DNA from 2 places in the Methylobacterium sp. CCH5-D2 genome. Region 1 is predicted to be linked to the other one. Evidence: riboswitches for the same ligand, from Rfam matches in the RefSeq annotation. Region 1 holds a riboswitch; the other holds the start of a gene.
What was found. A riboswitch is a leader RNA that binds a small molecule or an ion and turns the genes downstream of it on or off. The one in region 1 is predicted to bind thiamine pyrophosphate.
Positions count from the first base shown of each region.

Region 2: it holds a riboswitch for thiamine pyrophosphate, as region 1 does, so the genes downstream of both, thiO (glycine oxidase ThiO) here and thiC (phosphomethylpyrimidine synthase ThiC) in region 1, are expected to answer to the same signal.

Region 1 is NZ_LSIX01000040.1:4,004-12,436, forward strand. Features, by position in the region: gene AX737_RS00885 (hypothetical protein) at 283-567, shown strand; gene AX737_RS00890 (PilZ domain-containing protein) at 572-862, shown strand; gene AX737_RS00895 (acyltransferase family protein) at 866-1,975, opposite strand; gene AX737_RS00900 (restriction endonuclease) at 2,074-2,445, opposite strand; gene AX737_RS00905 (alpha/beta hydrolase) at 2,488-3,327, opposite strand; TPP riboswitch at 3,503-3,611, shown strand; gene thiC (phosphomethylpyrimidine synthase ThiC) at 3,686-5,575, shown strand; gene AX737_RS00915 (hypothetical protein) at 5,782-6,156, shown strand; gene AX737_RS00920 (DUF1522 domain-containing protein) at 6,285-8,433, opposite strand, start outside.
Region 2 is NZ_LSIX01000504.1:1,446-9,878, reverse strand. Features, by position in the region: gene rpoD (RNA polymerase sigma factor RpoD) at 131-2,125, shown strand; gene AX737_RS12870 (adenylate/guanylate cyclase domain-containing protein) at 2,253-3,521, shown strand; TPP riboswitch at 3,654-3,784, shown strand; gene thiO (glycine oxidase ThiO) at 3,853-5,061, shown strand; gene thiS (sulfur carrier protein ThiS) at 5,058-5,270, shown strand; gene AX737_RS12855 (thiazole synthase) at 5,274-6,080, shown strand; gene AX737_RS12850 (thiamine phosphate synthase) at 6,067-6,717, shown strand; gene AX737_RS12845 (hypothetical protein) at 6,821-7,306, opposite strand; gene AX737_RS12840 (peptidase) at 7,373-8,122, opposite strand; gene AX737_RS12835 (transglutaminase family protein) at 8,182-8,433, opposite strand, start outside.

The DNA.
Region 1 (8,433 bases):
GCGCCGGCCCGTGACCCTGCTTCGGCACCGTAAATGCGGCGGGTTTAAGAGGTCTTTACCATCGGGGCGGGCGCCGGCCCCCGCCGGGGGAGCGTCCGCGCGGGCGTCCGGGATCCCGCGCGGAGGGGCCTTCCGGGCGCCGTCGGGCGGCCCGGTCCGAATACGCGCGGGACGGCGCGGCGATGCGTCGAATGCGAGGGAGTTTCGCAAGCCGCGGTTGAAGGGTTTCGACTTCGATGGGCCTTCTGCGGATCCCTGCCGGGACCGGGACAAGGGCCCACGATGATCGACGCCGTACAGAGCGCGGCCGGCGGCATGGCCGCCGCCCAGGCCCGCTTCACCGAAGCCGCCGTACAGGTCGCCCGCATGCGGGCCGGTCCCTCCGGCACCGGGCAGGCCACCGACACCGGGAAGGCCACCGGGACCGATCTGCCCGCCGCGGCGCGGATCGAGCTCTCGCAGGCGGCCCGGGAGATCGCCGCGTCGCGGGCGGGCTTCGCCGCCGACGCCGCCGCCGCCCGGGTCGCGGACGACGCGACGCGGCGCCTCCTCGACGTGAGGGCCTGACCCCATGGCCGCCGCAAGCCTCGCGCCGCACCGCGTCCCAGCGGACCCCGCCGAGCGCCGCGCCTCGCCCCGCACGCGCGTCGATGAGAACGGGCTGATCTCCATCGACGAGCACACCTCCCTGCCCTGCCTGATCTACGACCTCTCCGATCACGGCGTCCGGCTGGTCTCGCTCGACGCCACCTGCGTGCCGGAGATCTTCCTCCTCGCGGCGCGGCCCTTCGCCGAGCCGCGGGTCTGCCGGGTGGTGTGGCGCGGGCCGGAGGAGATCGGCGCCCGCTTCGCCGCGTCCTGAGCGCTACGGGCCGCCGACGGGCGCCGGCCGCGGCGCGAGCGGCGCGTCGGCCCGGTTGGGCGCCCCGGTGCCGGCGAGGTGGAAGGCGCGCGGCCGCCGGAACAGGACGTCGAGCCGGGTGCCGCGGACCAGCCGCTCGAGGACGAGCGGCACCAGGGCGGCGCTCGCCGCGACGATCAGGCAGGCGAGGCCGACATCCGTGATCAGCCCGGTTTCCACGACGAGCGTCCGCGCGACCGCCATCGGCAGGAAGAAGGCGAGGTAGATCGCGATCGAGCGGTGGCCGCAGGTGCGCAGGGCCCGCGCGACGGGGCCGCCCCCCTCCGCGAGCAGCACGGCGGCGGCGACGAGCGCGACCGCGCCGAGCGCCCCCGCCGCGAGACCCAAGCCCGGCAGGCTCGCGAGCGGCGGCGAGCCCGGCCCGGCGGCCGGCGTCAGGGCGATCCAGCCTTCGGCGAGCGCCCAGAGCGCGAGGGCGCCGAGCGCCGGGCCGGGCCGGGCCCGGACCGCTTCCGCCAGGGCGAAGACCCGTCCGGCGAAGAGGTAGCCCGCGACGAAGAACACGTAGCGGGCGCAGAACTCCTCCACGAGGTAGGAGGGCGTGTGGGGGGGGAAGACCTGCAGCAGCGCCGCCCCGCCGAGCAGCACCGGGCCGGGCAGCCGCCGCAGCAGCTTCGTCACCACCGAGAACACGGCGAGCAGGTAGATGAACCAGAGCGAGGCGTAGGGCTCGACCAGCGCCAGGGCGAGGTGGCGCAGGAACGCCGCCGGGCCGCCGTCGCCCGCGATCTCGCCGTACTTCGCCGCCGACTGGATCAGCAGCCAGAGCCCGTAGAAATAGGCGAAATGCACCACCCGCTTGTCGGCGAAGGTGCGCCAGCCGCGCCCGATCACCCGGCCGAGGAACAGGCCCGAGAGCAGGAAGAAGGCCGGGATCCGGAAGGGCTGGGCGAAGGCCACGAGCGGGTGCAGGAAGCCCTCGCCGCCCATCGCGGCACCGGTGCCGAGCGTCGCGTGCATCGTGACGACGAGCAGGATGCACAGGCCCTTGGCCACGTCGACCCAGGCGAGACGCAGGCCGTCCTCCGGCGTCGTTCCGGCTCTCGGGTCCATCCGCGCCTCCTCAACCCCCAGGTGCAACCGGTCGTCGCGGGCATCGTGCCAGGATTCGCGGTGCGAGCGCAGCTTTGGGTGAAGACTTGGTTAAGGCGTCACCGGTCCCGCCGGGCGCCGCGGCGCTCGCGGGTGGTCCGGGTGGCGGCGTGGAAGTCGTCGGGCTTGGTGCGGACCCAGGCGAGGAAGCGGGCGATCTCCGGATCCGTCCGCAGGGCCTCGACGTCTGCGAGCCGGCGGGCGATCTCGGCCTCGCTGTAGCGGGCGTGGATCGCCGAGTGGCAGATCTGGTGCAGCCGCACCGTGCCCCGATGGGTCCCGCCCTTCAGCTTCGGCGTGAGGTGATGCAGGCTCGAGCGCGCGCCCGGCGGGATCGGTCGGTCGCAGAGCGGGCAGATCGTCGGCGCGGCCGCCAGCGGCCCGTGCGTCGCCGGGTCGTCGTCGCGCCACCTGCGGTCCCGCCTGCCCAAATCGACGCCTCCCGGCCGACCATATGGGGCGCGCCGCCCCGCTCAGCGGGCCGCGGCCGCCGCGGCATCGGGACACGCGCGGGCGGCCCCGAACAGGGCGGCGGCCTCCCCGTCGCGCGCGCCCAGGATGCTGACATGGTCGCCCGGGATCGGTTCGAACCGGGCCCTCCCCGCCTCCGCGAGCCGGCGGCCGAGGCGCTCGGGCACCACCGGGTCGTCCGTGCCGTGGACGATCAGGATCGGGCCGGAGAGTCCCGCGATGCGCAGGTCCGACCGGTAGGTGTCGCGCAGGAGCCAGCCCGGCGCCGCCGGGACATGCACGCGCGCGGCCGAGACCATCGAGTCGAACGGCGCCTCCAGGTAGAGGCCCGCGAAAGCTCCGGCGGGCAGCCGCGCCGCGACCGCCACCGCGACCGCCGCCCCCAGCGAGTGGCCGTGCAGCAGGATCGGCGCGCCCGGCGCCCGCGCGCGCGCCGCCGCCACGGCGGCGAGCCCGTCGGCGATCAGCCCGTCCTCGGAGGGCGCGCCGGTCGAGCCCGGATAGCCCCGGTAGGCCGGGGCCAGCACGCCCCAGCCGGCAGCAGCCCAGGGATCGGCGACGAAGCGCTCCGCGTGGTATTCCGGCAGCGAGGCGTTGCCGTGGAAGCTCACCACCACGCCGCAGCCCGGGCGCGGCGCCCGCCACAGGGCGTAGAGGCGTTCCCCATCCGCCGTCTCTAAGGTGATCGCCGCGGCTCCCGGCGGCACGGCCCGGTCGCCGGCGGGGGCGGCCTCGCCGTAGGCGCCGGGATAGATCAGCCGCCGCTGCACCAGCGCCAGGGCCCCGACCCCGCCCGCGGAGAGGAGCGCCGCGGCGGCGAGCAGGAGAATCGGGAGGCGCATCGGGACGCTCGGGCCGGGAAGGAGGCCCCGTTATAGCGGCGCCCGCCCCGCGCGCGAGGCGCGGCCGGCGCGGCGGAATGCCGAGATGCGGGGCGCGCCGGTGATCCGGGCGCGCCGTGTCAGGCGCGGCCGCGCCCGCGGCATTGACAAGGCCCCGTAAACCACGGAGGCTCCCGGCCGTTCCGAGGGGAGCCCCGTGAGGGGGGCTGAGATTGGGCCCGGCGGCCCTGACCCTTGAACCTGATCCGGCTCATACCGGCGGAGGGACGGGAACCTGCGGCCTGCTCGTTCGAGCCGGCTCTCACCCGCTCCTCGTCCGGGATTCGGATCGCTCCAAGGAACCAGGGAGAGATCCACGATGAACGCACCCGTCCTGCCCAAAGACGTGAAGGGCTCGCCCGAGAGCGTCACCACCGGCCCCGTCCACGGCTCGCGCAAGGTGTACGCGCCGGTCGCCGGCCGCGACGACATCCGGGTGCCGTTCCGCGAGATCGCGCTGACCGACCCGAAGGAGGCGCCGGTCCGCGTCTACGATCCGTCGGGCCCCTACACCGAGACGGATGCACGTATCGACCTCCTCAACGGCCTGCCCCAGGTGCGCGAGCCCTGGATCGCGGCCCGCGGCTACGCCACCGCCGAGCCCCGCGCGGTCAAGCCCGAGGACAACGGCTTCGCCTCCGCCGACAAGCTGGTCGCCCCCTGCCCCGCCGAGCGCACGCTGCGCAAGGCCGCGCCCGGCCAGATGGTGACGCAGTACGAGTTCGCCCGCGCCGGGATCGTCACCGAGGAGATGATCTACGTCGCCCATCGTGAGAACCTCTGCCGCGAAGAGATGCTGGAGCGGGCCGAGGCCGCGCTCGCGGACGGCGAGAATTTCGGCGCGGCGGTGCCGGCCTTCATCACCCCGGAATTCGTGCGCGACGAGATCGCCCGCGGCCGGGCGATCATCCCGGCCAACATCAACCACACCGAATTGGAGCCGATGGCGATCGGCCGGAACTTCCTGGTGAAGATCAACGCCAATATCGGCAACTCGGCGGTGACGTCCTCGGCGGCCGAGGAGGTCGAGAAGCTGGTCTGGTCGATCCGCTGGGGCGCCGACACGGTGATGGATCTCTCGACGGGGCGCAACATCCACAACATCCGCTCGTGGATCGTGCGGAACTCCCCCGTGCCGATCGGCACCGTGCCGATCTACCAGGCGCTGGAGAAGGTCGGCGGCGACCCGCTCAAACTCGACTGGGAGGTCTTCAAGGACACGCTGATCGAGCAGGCCGAGCAGGGCGTCGACTACTTCACGATCCACGCCGGCGTGCGCCTCGCCCACGTGCCGCTCACCGCGCGCCGCGTCACCGGCATCGTCTCGCGCGGCGGCTCGATCATGGCGCGCTGGTGCCTCGCCGGGCACCGCGAGTCGTTCCTCTACGAGCGCTTCGATGAGATCTGCGACATCATGCGGGCCTACGACGTGTCGTTCTCGCTGGGCGACGGCCTGCGCCCCGGCTCGATCGCCGACGCCAACGACGCGGCGCAGTTCGCCGAGCTCGAGACCTTGGGCGAGCTCACCAAGATCGCCTGGGACAAGGGCTGCCAGGTGATGATCGAGGGCCCCGGCCACGTGCCGATGCACAAGATCAAGGTGAACATGGAGAAGCAGCTGCGCGAGTGCGGCGAGGCGCCGTTCTACACGCTCGGCCCGCTGACCACCGACATCGCGCCGGGCTACGACCACATCACCAGCGGCATCGGCGCCGCGATGATCGGCTGGTTCGGCACGGCGATGCTCTGCTACGTCACGCCGAAGGAGCACCTCGGGCTCCCGAACCGCGACGACGTGAAGACGGGCGTCATCACCTACAAGATCGCCGCGCACGCCGCCGATCTCGCCAAGGGCCACCCGGCCGCCCAGCTGCGCGACGACGCCTTGTCGCGGGCGCGGTTCGACTTCCGCTGGGAGGACCAGTTCAACCTCTCGCTCGATCCCGACACGGCGCGCGCCTACCACGACGAGACCCTGCCGAAGGACGCCCACAAGGTCGCCCATTTCTGCTCGATGTGCGGGCCGAAATTCTGCTCGATGAAGATCACGCAGGACCTGCGCGCCGAGGTGCTGGCCATGGAGGAGGCCGGCGCGGTGATCCACGCGGCGCCCGTCATGTCCGAGGCCCAGCGCGAGGCCGGCATGAAGGCGAAGTCGGAGGAGTTCCTCGCCGAGGGCGGCAAGCTCTACGTCGACGCCGCCGAGTAGGCCGGGACGGGGCATCCGGTGAGCGACAGGGCGGCGGGTTCCGAGAGGGCCCGCCGCCTTTTTCATGGCCGGTCCGGGCGCGTACAATTTCTCGGGCCCCGGTCACCCCGCGTTAACGGTTCTTCTGAAAGGCCTCCTCGCGTTAAAGCCGCGGTCATCATCCGGGCGCCAGATGGACCTCTGTATTCTATCGGAGGCCCATGGCCATGAGCGAGATCGGCAGCGTGCAACCGGCGGACCGGCCGGCGCCCGTCGTCGCGCCCGTCGCGGCTGCCGCGCCGGCGCGCGCGGTCGCGGCGGAGCCCACGCGCACCCCGCTCGAGCCGGCGGTGAAGCTCGACCTGAGCGCGGAGGCGGATGCCCCCTCCCCCGCGCAGACGGAGGCGGATTACCGCGCGCAGTACGTGCGCGACGCGGACGCGCGACAGATGGTCTACCAAGTGGTCGATCCGGCCTCGGGCGACATCGTCGTGCAGCTCCCGACCGTGACGGTGCTGAAGGCCCGCGCCTACGCGGAGCGCGAGGCCGCGCAGACGGCACGCGCCGGCGCGCAGACGGCGCAGGTCGACCGCAAAGCCTGACGGCGCCGGTCGTCAGCCGCGCAAACGAAGAGGGCCGGGGCGATCTGCCCCGGCCCTCTTCGTTTGTCCGGCTCGTGTTCGGCCCGACGGCTCGGGCGCCGCTGTGAGGCGGCGCCCGTCCCTGCTCCTTACCGGAGGAGCTGCAGCACGCTCTGCTGGGCCTGGTTGGCCAGCGAGAGGGCCGAGACGGTCAGCGACTGGCGGGTCGAGAGGGCCTGCGAGTTTGCCGCCTCCTCGTTGAGGTCCGCGTCGGTGAGCTTCGACGAGCCGGTCTGCAGCACGTTGATGATCTGCTTGTTGAAGTCCTGCCGGTTCTGCACCACCGACAGGTTCGAGCCGAAGGTCGAGGCCTGCTGGCGCAGGGCCGTCGAGGCCTGCGTCAGCGAGGAGATGACCTTGTTGGTCGAGGAGATGTCCTCGAACTCGTTCAGACCGTTCTGCCCGAGCTTGGTCAGGCCGAGACCCGACGGATCGAAGGTGACGCCGATCAGGTTCATCGTCGATGAGCCCTTCTCGTTGAACGTCAGCTTCAGCGTGTCGCCGTTCAGCAGGTTGACGCCGTTGAATGAGGCGTCCTGGGCGGTCGTCTTGATGTTGTCCAGGATCTGGTTGAACTGCGAGAGCAGCGACTTGCGAGTATTCTGCGAGTTCACGTCCTCGACCGGCGCCTGGGCGGTCGAGAACAGCGCCGACGCGGTGCCGCCGATGGTGCCGCCATCGGCCGTGCTGCCGATCGTCGACGAGGCGTAGTCGTTCGTCGTCGAGATCGTCAGCTTGCCGCTGGCGTCGAGGGCCGCCTGCATGTTGTTGAGGGCGAGCTTGGCGTTGAGGCCGTCCAGCGTCTTCACCGTGCCGTTGGTGCCGTCGCCGAAGGTGACGTTGACCGCGGTGCCGTTGTTCAGCGAGCCGAAGGTCAGCGTCTTGCCAGAGAGACCGCCGGGGGTGGAGCTGCGTGATGCAGTGAAGCTCGTATCGGTTCCTGCATTACCAGCGAGGCCCAGGGCTGATAGAGCATTTCCGGTGCCGGTGATATTGAGATCAGCCGTTGTCCCGGTGCTGATCTTCAGGATTCCTCCGGCAATAGACGAATTTGTCGCGCCTGCGGTCGTTGCGAGCGTAGTCTTTGCGGAGCCTGTGGTTGCCTTTTGGGCGCCTGTCGCTATGTCAACGGCGTTAAGCACATCAGTAAGTGTCGCCGTCTGCAAATAGACAATAGAGTTGCCGCTTCCATCTGTCTCAACTGGCGTGTCTGCGTTCGAGCTGTTTTGAACGACGCCTGGGCGAGTGCTGCTGGATGCGGGTGCCTCTGCGTCTTTGAAAGTAATTGTCTTGCCATTCACTGTTAGAGTTGAGCCGTCAGCGATCAGAGTGCCCAGGCCTGCTGATCCAGCGGTGCGTGCCACATTGACCGAAGCTGTTCCGCCTCCAGTCGCTGACGTGATGCCGATGGAGGCGAGGATATCTGCCTTGCCGGAGATATTCAGATCGGCGCCAACTGAACTCTTCAGGGTTACGATATGACTCGTGTCGTTGATAGATGAGATCGTCTGGGTTGAACTCGCTGTTACCGTCGCGGCGCCAGCCGAGATCGCAGCCTTCCTTACGCCGCTAGCAAGGTCGATCGCAGAGAGCAGATCGGTGATAGTGCCGCTGCCGAGGTAGACGGTCGAGTTTCCGCTGCCATCCGTCACTACCTGGCCACCAGTAGTAACGCCGGAACCAGCCGGTACATCGGCCGCCGCAGGCGCTGCGCCGCTACGGAATGTGATAGAGCGGCCATTCACCGTTAGCGTGTCGCCGGCTGCAGGTCCGTTCGTCAGGCTGCTCAGTGTCGTCGTCGCAGTTGCCGTACCCGCTGCCGTACCGGCAAGAGTACCTTGTGTACCGCCGAGCTTTGTTGCGTTTGTTGCTGCGGTCGCGCCGGCGGCATTTCCGCTGAATAGAACATTGCTGCTCGCCTGCGCGTTCGCGTACGACGTCGTCCCACGCAGATCTGCGGCGGTCGCGCCGGTGATCGTGGTCGAGACGTTCGACTTGGTGGAGTAGCCGATCGTCGCCTGCAGCGCCTGGTTGGCGACCGACTTGGCGTTGTCGACGAGCTTCTGCAGCGAGGTGATGCCGGTGTTGGCGGCCTGGATCACCTGCACGCCGTTCGAGATCGAGTCGAGGATGTTCGAGAGGTCGCCGGCGCGGTTGTCGAGGCCCTGGGCCGTGAAGAACGAGCTCGGGCTGTCGAGGGCGGTGTTGACCTTCTTGCCGGTCGCGAGGCGGTTCTGC
Region 2 (8,433 bases), on a different contig from region 1:
TTGCATACGGGACGTGGGACAGGGCGCGGCCGGAAGGTCCGGACGCGCGGCAGGCGCGGTGCGGCGTCGATGATGCGGAGTGGCCGGCAGGCCCCGTCATCGGACCGCCGGGCAAAACAATAGGCTGATCATGGCGACCAAGGCAACGGAACGGGACGAGGCGGACACCGCTCCGGAGCAGCAGACGGATGGACCGCTCCTCGACCTGACCGATGCGTCGGTCAAGCGGATGGTGAAGCTCGCCAAGAAGCGCGGCTACATCACCTACGAGGAGGTCAACGAGGTCCTGCCCGACGGGCAGTCCGACCCGGACCAGATCGAGGACGTGCTGGCCCAGCTCTCCGAGATGGGCATCAACGTCGTCGAGGCCGAGGAGACCGACGAGGCCGCGGCCGAGAAGCCGGCCAACGGCGAGGCCGCCGACGACGAGGAGCCCGAGGGGGCCGAGGTCGCCGAGGTGGCGCCGACCAGCCGGGCGGTCGCCACCACCACCACGACGCGCGAGCCGACCGACCGCACGGACGATCCCGTGCGCATGTACCTGCGCGAGATGGGCTCGGTGGAGCTTCTGTCCCGCGAGGGCGAGATCGCCATCGCCAAGCGCATCGAGGCGGGGCGCGAGGCGATGATCGCGGGCCTCTGCGAGAGCCCGCTGACCTTCCAGGCGATCATCATCTGGCGGGACGAGCTCGTCGAGGGCAAGGTCCTCCTGCGCGACATCATCGACCTTGAGGCCACCTATGCGGGCCCCGACGGCAAGAACGGCCCGCAGCTCGCCGAGGGCGAGAGCGAGGACGGCGAGGATTCCGAGTCGGCGGCGCCCGAGGGCGGCGACGACGAGGACGACATGGAGAACAACGTCTCCCTCGCCGCCATGGAGGCCGAGATCAAGCCGAAGGTCCTCGAGACTTTCGACGCGATCGCCAACAACTACCGCAAGCTGCGCCGGGCCCAGAACGAGGGCTCGGAGCGCCGCGCCGCGGGCGAGCAGAACACCGACGCCCAGAACCAGAAGCAGATCGAGCTGAAGGACACCGTCGTCGCCGACGTGAAGTCCCTCTCGCTCAACAACAACCGCATCGAGGCGCTGGTCGAGCAGCTCTACGACATCAACAAGCGCCTGATCAGCCACGAGGGCCGGCTGATGCGCTACGCCGAGAGCCACGGCGTGGCGCGCGATGAGTTCCTGCGCCACTACCAGGGCTACGAGCTCGACCCGAACTGGATGGAGCGCGTCGGCACGCTCGGCGGCCGCGGCTGGAAGAACCTCGTCGAGAAGGGTGGCCGTCAGGTCGCGACGCTGCGCGAGCAGATCCTGACGCTCGCCTCCGAGACGGGCCTGGAGATCGGCGAGTACCGCCGCATCGTCAACATGGTCCAGAAGGGCGAGCGCGAGGCCCGGCAGGCCAAGAAGGAGATGATCGAGGCCAACCTCCGCCTCGTGATCTCGATCGCCAAGAAGTACACCAACCGCGGCCTGCAGTTCCTGGACCTGATCCAGGAGGGCAACATCGGCCTGATGAAGGCGGTCGACAAGTTCGAGTACCGCCGCGGCTACAAGTTCTCGACCTATGCCACGTGGTGGATCCGGCAGGCGATCACGCGCTCGATCGCCGACCAGGCCCGCACCATCCGCATCCCGGTGCACATGATCGAGACGATCAACAAGATCGTCCGCACCTCGCGTCAGATGCTGCACGAGATCGGCCGCGAGCCGACTCCGGAGGAGCTGGCCGAGAAGCTGGCCATGCCGCTGGAGAAGGTCCGCAAGGTCCTGAAGATCGCCAAGGAGCCGATCTCGCTCGAGACCCCGATCGGCGACGAGGAGGACAGCCACCTTGGCGACTTCATCGAGGACAAGAACGTCGTCCTGCCGATCGACGCGGCGATCCAGTCGAACCTGCGCGAGACCACGACGCGCGTGCTCGCCTCGCTCACGCCCCGCGAGGAGCGCGTGCTGCGCATGCGCTTCGGCATCGGCATGAACACCGACCACACCCTCGAAGAGGTCGGCCAGCAGTTCTCGGTCACCCGTGAGCGCATCCGTCAGATCGAGGCTAAGGCGCTGCGCAAGCTCAAGCACCCGAGCCGGTCGCGCAAGCTCCGCAGCTTCCTCGACAACTGAGCTTTCCCGCCGCGCGTCTTCCATGACGCGCGGCGTCTGCGCTAAGATCCTGGGCGCGACGCCGAGGTGGGGAAGCCCGCATGGCAGCGCGTCTTGCTTTGCCCGGCCGATCCACCACCTTGGCCTTATGCTCGAACGCCGCCCGCCACAGCCCGTACCGCCCACGGCCCTGGCCGACGGGTCGGAGGCGGACGACGTGCCCTTCGGGGCGCTGCAGCCCTGCGTCGCCATCCGCGACTGGCTGCTCAGCGAGGGCGCCCGCCTGCCCCAGGCCGACGACCTCCTCGCCGGCCTCGCCGAGCGCCTCAACCGGATCGGCGTGCCAATCGACCGTGCCTCGACGGCGATCGACACCCTGCACTCGGAATATTCCGGCATCGGCCGCGTCTGGACGCGCGAGGCCGGCTCGACGGTGCGCCTGTTCCCGCACGGCGAGGTCTCGGAGCGCGCCTATCACGAGAGCCCATTCTTCACCGTCCACGAGTCCGGCGAGTGGCTACTGCTGGACCTGACCAGGGCCGGCGAAGACCCCTACAGCATCGTGCCGGAGCTGCGCGCGGCGGGTTACACCCACTACGTCGTGGCGCCGCTCTTCTTCACCAACGGCACCCGCAACGGCATCACCTTCGCGACCCGCAGCCCCGAGGGCTTTCGCGACGAGGACATCGCCATCCTGCGCTTCGTGATGCCGGCGCTCGCCGCCGTGATGGAGATGCGCCTCGTCAACAAGCAGCTCGACCACGTGCTGCGGATCTACGTGGGCGACGAGCCGCACCGGGCGATCCTGTCGGGCGACATCCGGCGGGGACAGGTGAAGCGCATCCGCTCGGCGATCCTGTTCGCCGACATGCGGGACTACACCCGCATCTCCGCCGACATGACGCCCGAGGAGGCCGTGGACCTCCTCAACGTGTTCTTCGACTGCCTCGTGCCGCCGATCGAGCGGGAGGGCGGCGAGGTGCTGAAATATCTCGGCGACGGGCTGCTCGCGATCTTCCGCGAGCCGGGCGACGACCTCGGCGGGGCCGCCAAGGGCGCGTTGACCGCGGCCGAGTCGGCGCTGGCCGCACTCGACGAGGCCAACGCTCTGCACCTCTTCTCCGTGCCGGTCACCGCCGGCATCGCGCTCCATCACGGCGAGGCCGCCTACGGCAACGTCGGCTCGGGCCAGCGGCTCGACTTCACGGTGATCGGCCGCGACGTGAACCTCGCCAGCCGCCTGTCGCGCCTCAACCGGCTGCTCGGCGAGCCGCTGCTGATGTCGAAGCCCTTCGTGGATTTCCTCTGGGGCGACCCGGAGCATTGCGGCGAGCACCAGCTCGACGGATTCGACGAGCCGATGGCCGTGTACAAGCCGAAGGCGAAGGCGGCGGTGCTGGAACGCCTGCGGGCTTGAGCCCGAGCGACAGCCCTCGCGGTCGCCCTCCCCCGCAGAGGGGGGAGGGAGATGCTGATTCCCGTGCTCTCCCAAACCCCTCCCCTCTCATATCCCCGTACTTGACCCGATCGCCCGCCGGGTCCACATCACGCCTGTTCCAGGGAGATCCCCGGCAAGGGGCTGAGAAACCGCTGGCACGCTCGTCTCTGAGCCTGCGGCGCGGAAATCCTTCGAACCTGATCCGGCTCATACCGGCGTAGGGATTGGACCGGGGCCCCGTGACGGGCCCGCGCGCTTCACCAGGAAGCGATGGCCACCGATCCCTGCGGGCAGACGCGGAGATCGCAGCGTGGCAGACTGGCCCGCCTCACCCATCGGACAGCGCCGCGGCCTCGGCGAGGCCGGCGAAGCGCAGGGCCTACCGGAGCGCGCGGACGTCGCGGTCGTCGGCGGCGGCCTGATCGGGCTCGCCAGCGCGTGGCGGCTTGCCCGTTCCGGCAAGAGCGTTGTGGTGGTCGAGCGGGAGCGCGTCGGCGCGGGCGCGAGCCTTGCCGCCACGGGCATGCTGGCGCCCGCCGCCGAGCACGAGCCGGGCTCCGACCTGCTCCTGCCGCTCGCCCTCGATTCGCTCGCCCGCTGGCCGGACTTTCGCGACGACCTTCAGGCGGCCTCCGGCATCGATATCGACTACCGCCAGGAGGGCACGCTGGTGCTGGCCATCGGCCGGGACGAGGTCGAGCGCCTGCGCTTCCGCTACGACCTGCAGCGCCGCTCCGGTGTCGCCGCCGAGTGGCTCGCCGGCACCGAGGTGCGCCGTCGCGAGCCGACGCTCCGCCCCTCGGTGACGGCGGGCGTGTTCTGCCCGCTCGACCATCAGGTCGATCCCCGCAAGGTGATGCGGGCGCTGGTGGCGGCCTGCCGGGCGGCCGGCGTCGCCGTGGTGGAGGGCTGCGCCGCGACCGGGCTCGACTGGACCGGCTCCCGCGTCACCGGCCTCGCGACGGAGCGCGGCACGATCGCGGCCGGGACCGTGGTGCTGGCGAGCGGTGCCTGGAGCGGCGCGGCCGGCCTTCTGCCCGACCACCTCGCCCTGCCGGTGCGCCCGCTCAAGGGCCAGTCGCTGGCGCTGCGCACCACCCGGCAGACCGGCACGCTCGCCCACATGGTCTGGACCGAGCAGGTCCACATGGCGCCGAAGGGCGACGGGCACCTGATCGTCGGCGCCACGGTCGAGGATTGCGGGTTTCGCGAGGGCGTCACCGCGGGCGGGCTCTACGCGCTGCTCGAAGGCGCGCGCCGAGTTCTGCCGGGCATCGAGGAGATGGCGGTCGAGGCCGTGTGGAGCGGCTACCGCCCGACCTCGGACGACGACGCACCGATCATCGACACCCTGGCGCCGGGCCTCGTGGCGGCCACCGGCCACCACCGCAACGGCTACCTGCTGGCGCCCGCAACCGCCGACGCGGTGGCCGCTCTCCTCACCACCGGCGCGCTCCCCGAGATAGCCCGCCCCTTCACGCTCGCCCGCTTCCGGGCCGAGGCGCGGGCCATCGCATGAGCATCCTCGTCAACGGCGAGCCGCGCGAGCACGCGGCCGAAACCGTCGCGGCGGTGTTCCGGGCCGAGGCCGTGGAGAGCGGTATCGAGAGCCCGGAGGGCGTCGCCATCGCGCTGAACGGCCGTGTGGTGCGCCGCCGGGACTGGGAGGCGACGCCCGTGCGCGACGGCGACCGCATCGAGATCGTCCGCGCCATGCAGGGAGGCTAGAGCATGAGCGAGCAGAACACCGTCACCCCGCTGCGGCCCGGGACGGACGACCCGCTGGTGATCGCGGGCGTGCCGCTGGGAAGCCGCCTGTTCATCGGCACAGCCGGCTACCCGAGCCAGGCGATCATGCGCGATGCCGTCGAGGCCAGCGGGGCGGAGGTCGTCACCGCCTCGATCCGCCGTGTCTCGCTCCAGGGCCACGGCTCGGATACGGTCAAGATCCTCAAGGGCAAGCGCTTCCTGCCCAACACCGCCGGCTGCGAGACCGCCCGCGACGCGATCATGACCGCCGAGCTCGCCCGCGAGGCGCTCGACACGACCTGGATCAAGGTCGAGGTGATCGGCGACCGCGAGACCCTCTACCCGGACGTCGCCGAATTGATCGAGGCTTGCCGCCACCTCGTGGACGACGGCTTCACGGTGCTGCCCTACTGCAACGACGACCCGATCGTCTGCCAGCGCCTCGAAGACATCGGCTGCGCCGCCGTGATGCCGATGGGATCGCTGATCGGCTCCGGCATGGGCGTGGCGAACCCGGCCAATCTCGAGCTGATCTGCCGCCGCGCCCGCGTGCCGGTGGTGGTCGATGCCGGCATCGGCACGGCCTCCGACGCGGTGATCGCGATGGAGCTCGGCGCCTCGGCCTGCCTCATCAACACCGCGGTGGCGAAGGCCGACGATCCGGTCCGCATGGCCCGCGCCATGCGTCGCGCCGTCGAGGCGGGGCGCGACGCGCATCTTGCGGGCCGCATCCCCAGGCGCGGCCGGGCCGAGCCGTCGAGCCCGCAGCTCGGCCTTGTCGGCTCTTAGCCTTCCGGGGCCGCTCCTCGTCGTCACCGACCGGCTCGGCTCGGACCGCTCGCTCGCCGACACGGTGGCGGCCTGCCTCGATGGCGGCGCCCGCTGGGTCTGGTTCCGCGACCGGGACCTCGATCCGGCCGAGCGCCGCCGCCTCGGCGCGACCCTGCTCGGCCTGACACGGGCGGCCGGTGCGCGGCTGACGATCGGCGGCGACCTCGACCTCGCGGCGGAACTCGGCGCTGATGGCGTGCATCTCGGCGGCGGCCAGCATGACCGGATCGCCGCGGCCCGCGCGCGTCTGGGACCGGCCGCCCTCGTCGGCGTCTCGGCCCACACGCTCGCCGAGGTCGCCCGCGCCGCCTTCGAGGGCGCCGATTACGCCACCCTGAGCCCGATCTTCGCCAGCGCGAGCAAGCCGGGCTACGGGCCGGCCCTCGGTCCCGACGCGATCCGGGACGCGGCCGCCACGGGGTTGCCGATCGTGGCGCTCGGCGGCGTCTCGGCCGAGACGTTGGATGCCTGCCTCGCGGCCGGCGCCAAGGCCGTCGCGGTGATGGGCGGCCTGATGCGCGCACCCGATCCGGCCGTGGCGACGCGCCGCCTGCTCGGACGGTTTCCGGTCAATCGGTTCGGAGATGTCGCCTGAACCGCGCCGAGGCACGTGGCCGCCCTATGCGATTGCCCTGACCTTCGGGAGAGGGGACCCCGCGCCTTCTCCCGGATCGGATCCGCAAAACTGGTCCCCCGCATCAGGATCCGGCCGGGCGCCGCATGATCCGGGGCCGCCAGACGCCGAGCACGACGTTGGCGGTGGCGACCGCGAGGATCACCCAGAGCGTGCCACGCTCGGCCCCGAGCGACTGGGCGAGCGTCGCGGGATCGACCGTTCCGGCGAGCGCGGCCGCGCTGCGCCGTGCCTCCTCCTGCATCGGCCCCAGGATGCCGACGAAGCCGGATTCGAAGACGAGGATGCCGGTGGCGAGCTTCAGGAGTGCCCAGCCCGCGCTGTGGAAGGCCCGGTTGAAGGCGATGGCGAGAAGCCCCGAGAGCAGCACCAGGGCGAGCGAAGGAAAGAAGATCCAGGTCGCGATCGCCCCCATCGCGCCGCGCATCAGCGCGTACCCCTGGAGGGCGGTCGGCGGCGGCGCGAGGGCGAGCAGCACGAGGAGCGTGGCCATCGCCCCCATGAGACCGATCGCCCCCATCGTGTGGAGGAATTTGAGAAGGCGCCGCACGTCGTCCGCACGAATCCCCGCATTCGGCCGACAGCCTAGCGCGGGCGGAGGACGCGCGGTAGCGGCCTACTTCGCCGCGGGCCCGTAGGGCGGTCGCGGGATCGCCCGGTGGGCGGCCCGGAGCGCCGCCGACCAGCGCTCGCGCAGGTCGTGGAAATAGGTTTCGCCGGCCTCGATCCGGTGGTTCACCTCGAGCGTCAGGGCGCCGCGGCGCGCCACCGCGATGTCGAGCGGCAGGCCGACGCCGAGATTCGAGCGCATGGTGGAATCCATCGAGACGAGCCCGATCTTCAGCGCGTCGTAGAGGTCGGTCTCGAACTTCACCGCCCGGTCGAGGATCGGCTTGCCGTATTTGTGCTCGCCGATCTGCAGGAAGGGCGCGTCGGTCGAGCACTCGATGAAGTTGCCGGCCGAGTAGATCAGGTAGAGCCGCATCGGCTCGTCGCCGATCTGGCCACCGAACAGCAGCGAGATCGAGAAGCGGATCTGCGCCGCCTCGAAGCCGGCCCGCTCGATGCTGCGCACCCGCCGGATCGCCCGGCCGACGAGCTGGGCCGCCTGGAACATCGTCGGAGCCTCGACGAGCTTGGCCGGCGGCTCGCCGTCGTCGCCCGGCACGCCCTCCGACAGGAGGCTCAGGACCGATTGCGTGACTGAGAGGTTGCCGGCCGAGGCCAGCATCATCACGCGCTCGCCGGGCACGTTGAAGTGGTGCAGCTTGCGGTAGGTCGAGATGTCGTCGAGCCCCGCATTGGTGCGGGTATCGGCCACCATCACGAGCCCGTCCTCGACGAGCAAACCGACGCAGTAGGTCATGGCAGGGGTCAGCTTCTCGTCCGCTGCCGGGGCGGACGCCTGGAGAGAATCGGGGACGCTCAGGATTGCCGGGCGGCCTGGGCTTGCTCCACCTTGAGCGTGACGTCCAGCGTCTCGGTGCCGCCGCCGGTGCGGCTGCCGCGGATCGGGGCCGCGCCGAGATAGTCGAGGCCGCTCGCCACACGGACGTAGTGCTCCGAGGTCCCCTCCCCGTGGGCTGGGTCGAAGGCGACCCAGCCGAGATCGGGTACCAGCGCCTCGGCCCAGCCGTGCGGCGTCTCCGCGCCGTCCGCCTCGTCCTCCCGCTTGCG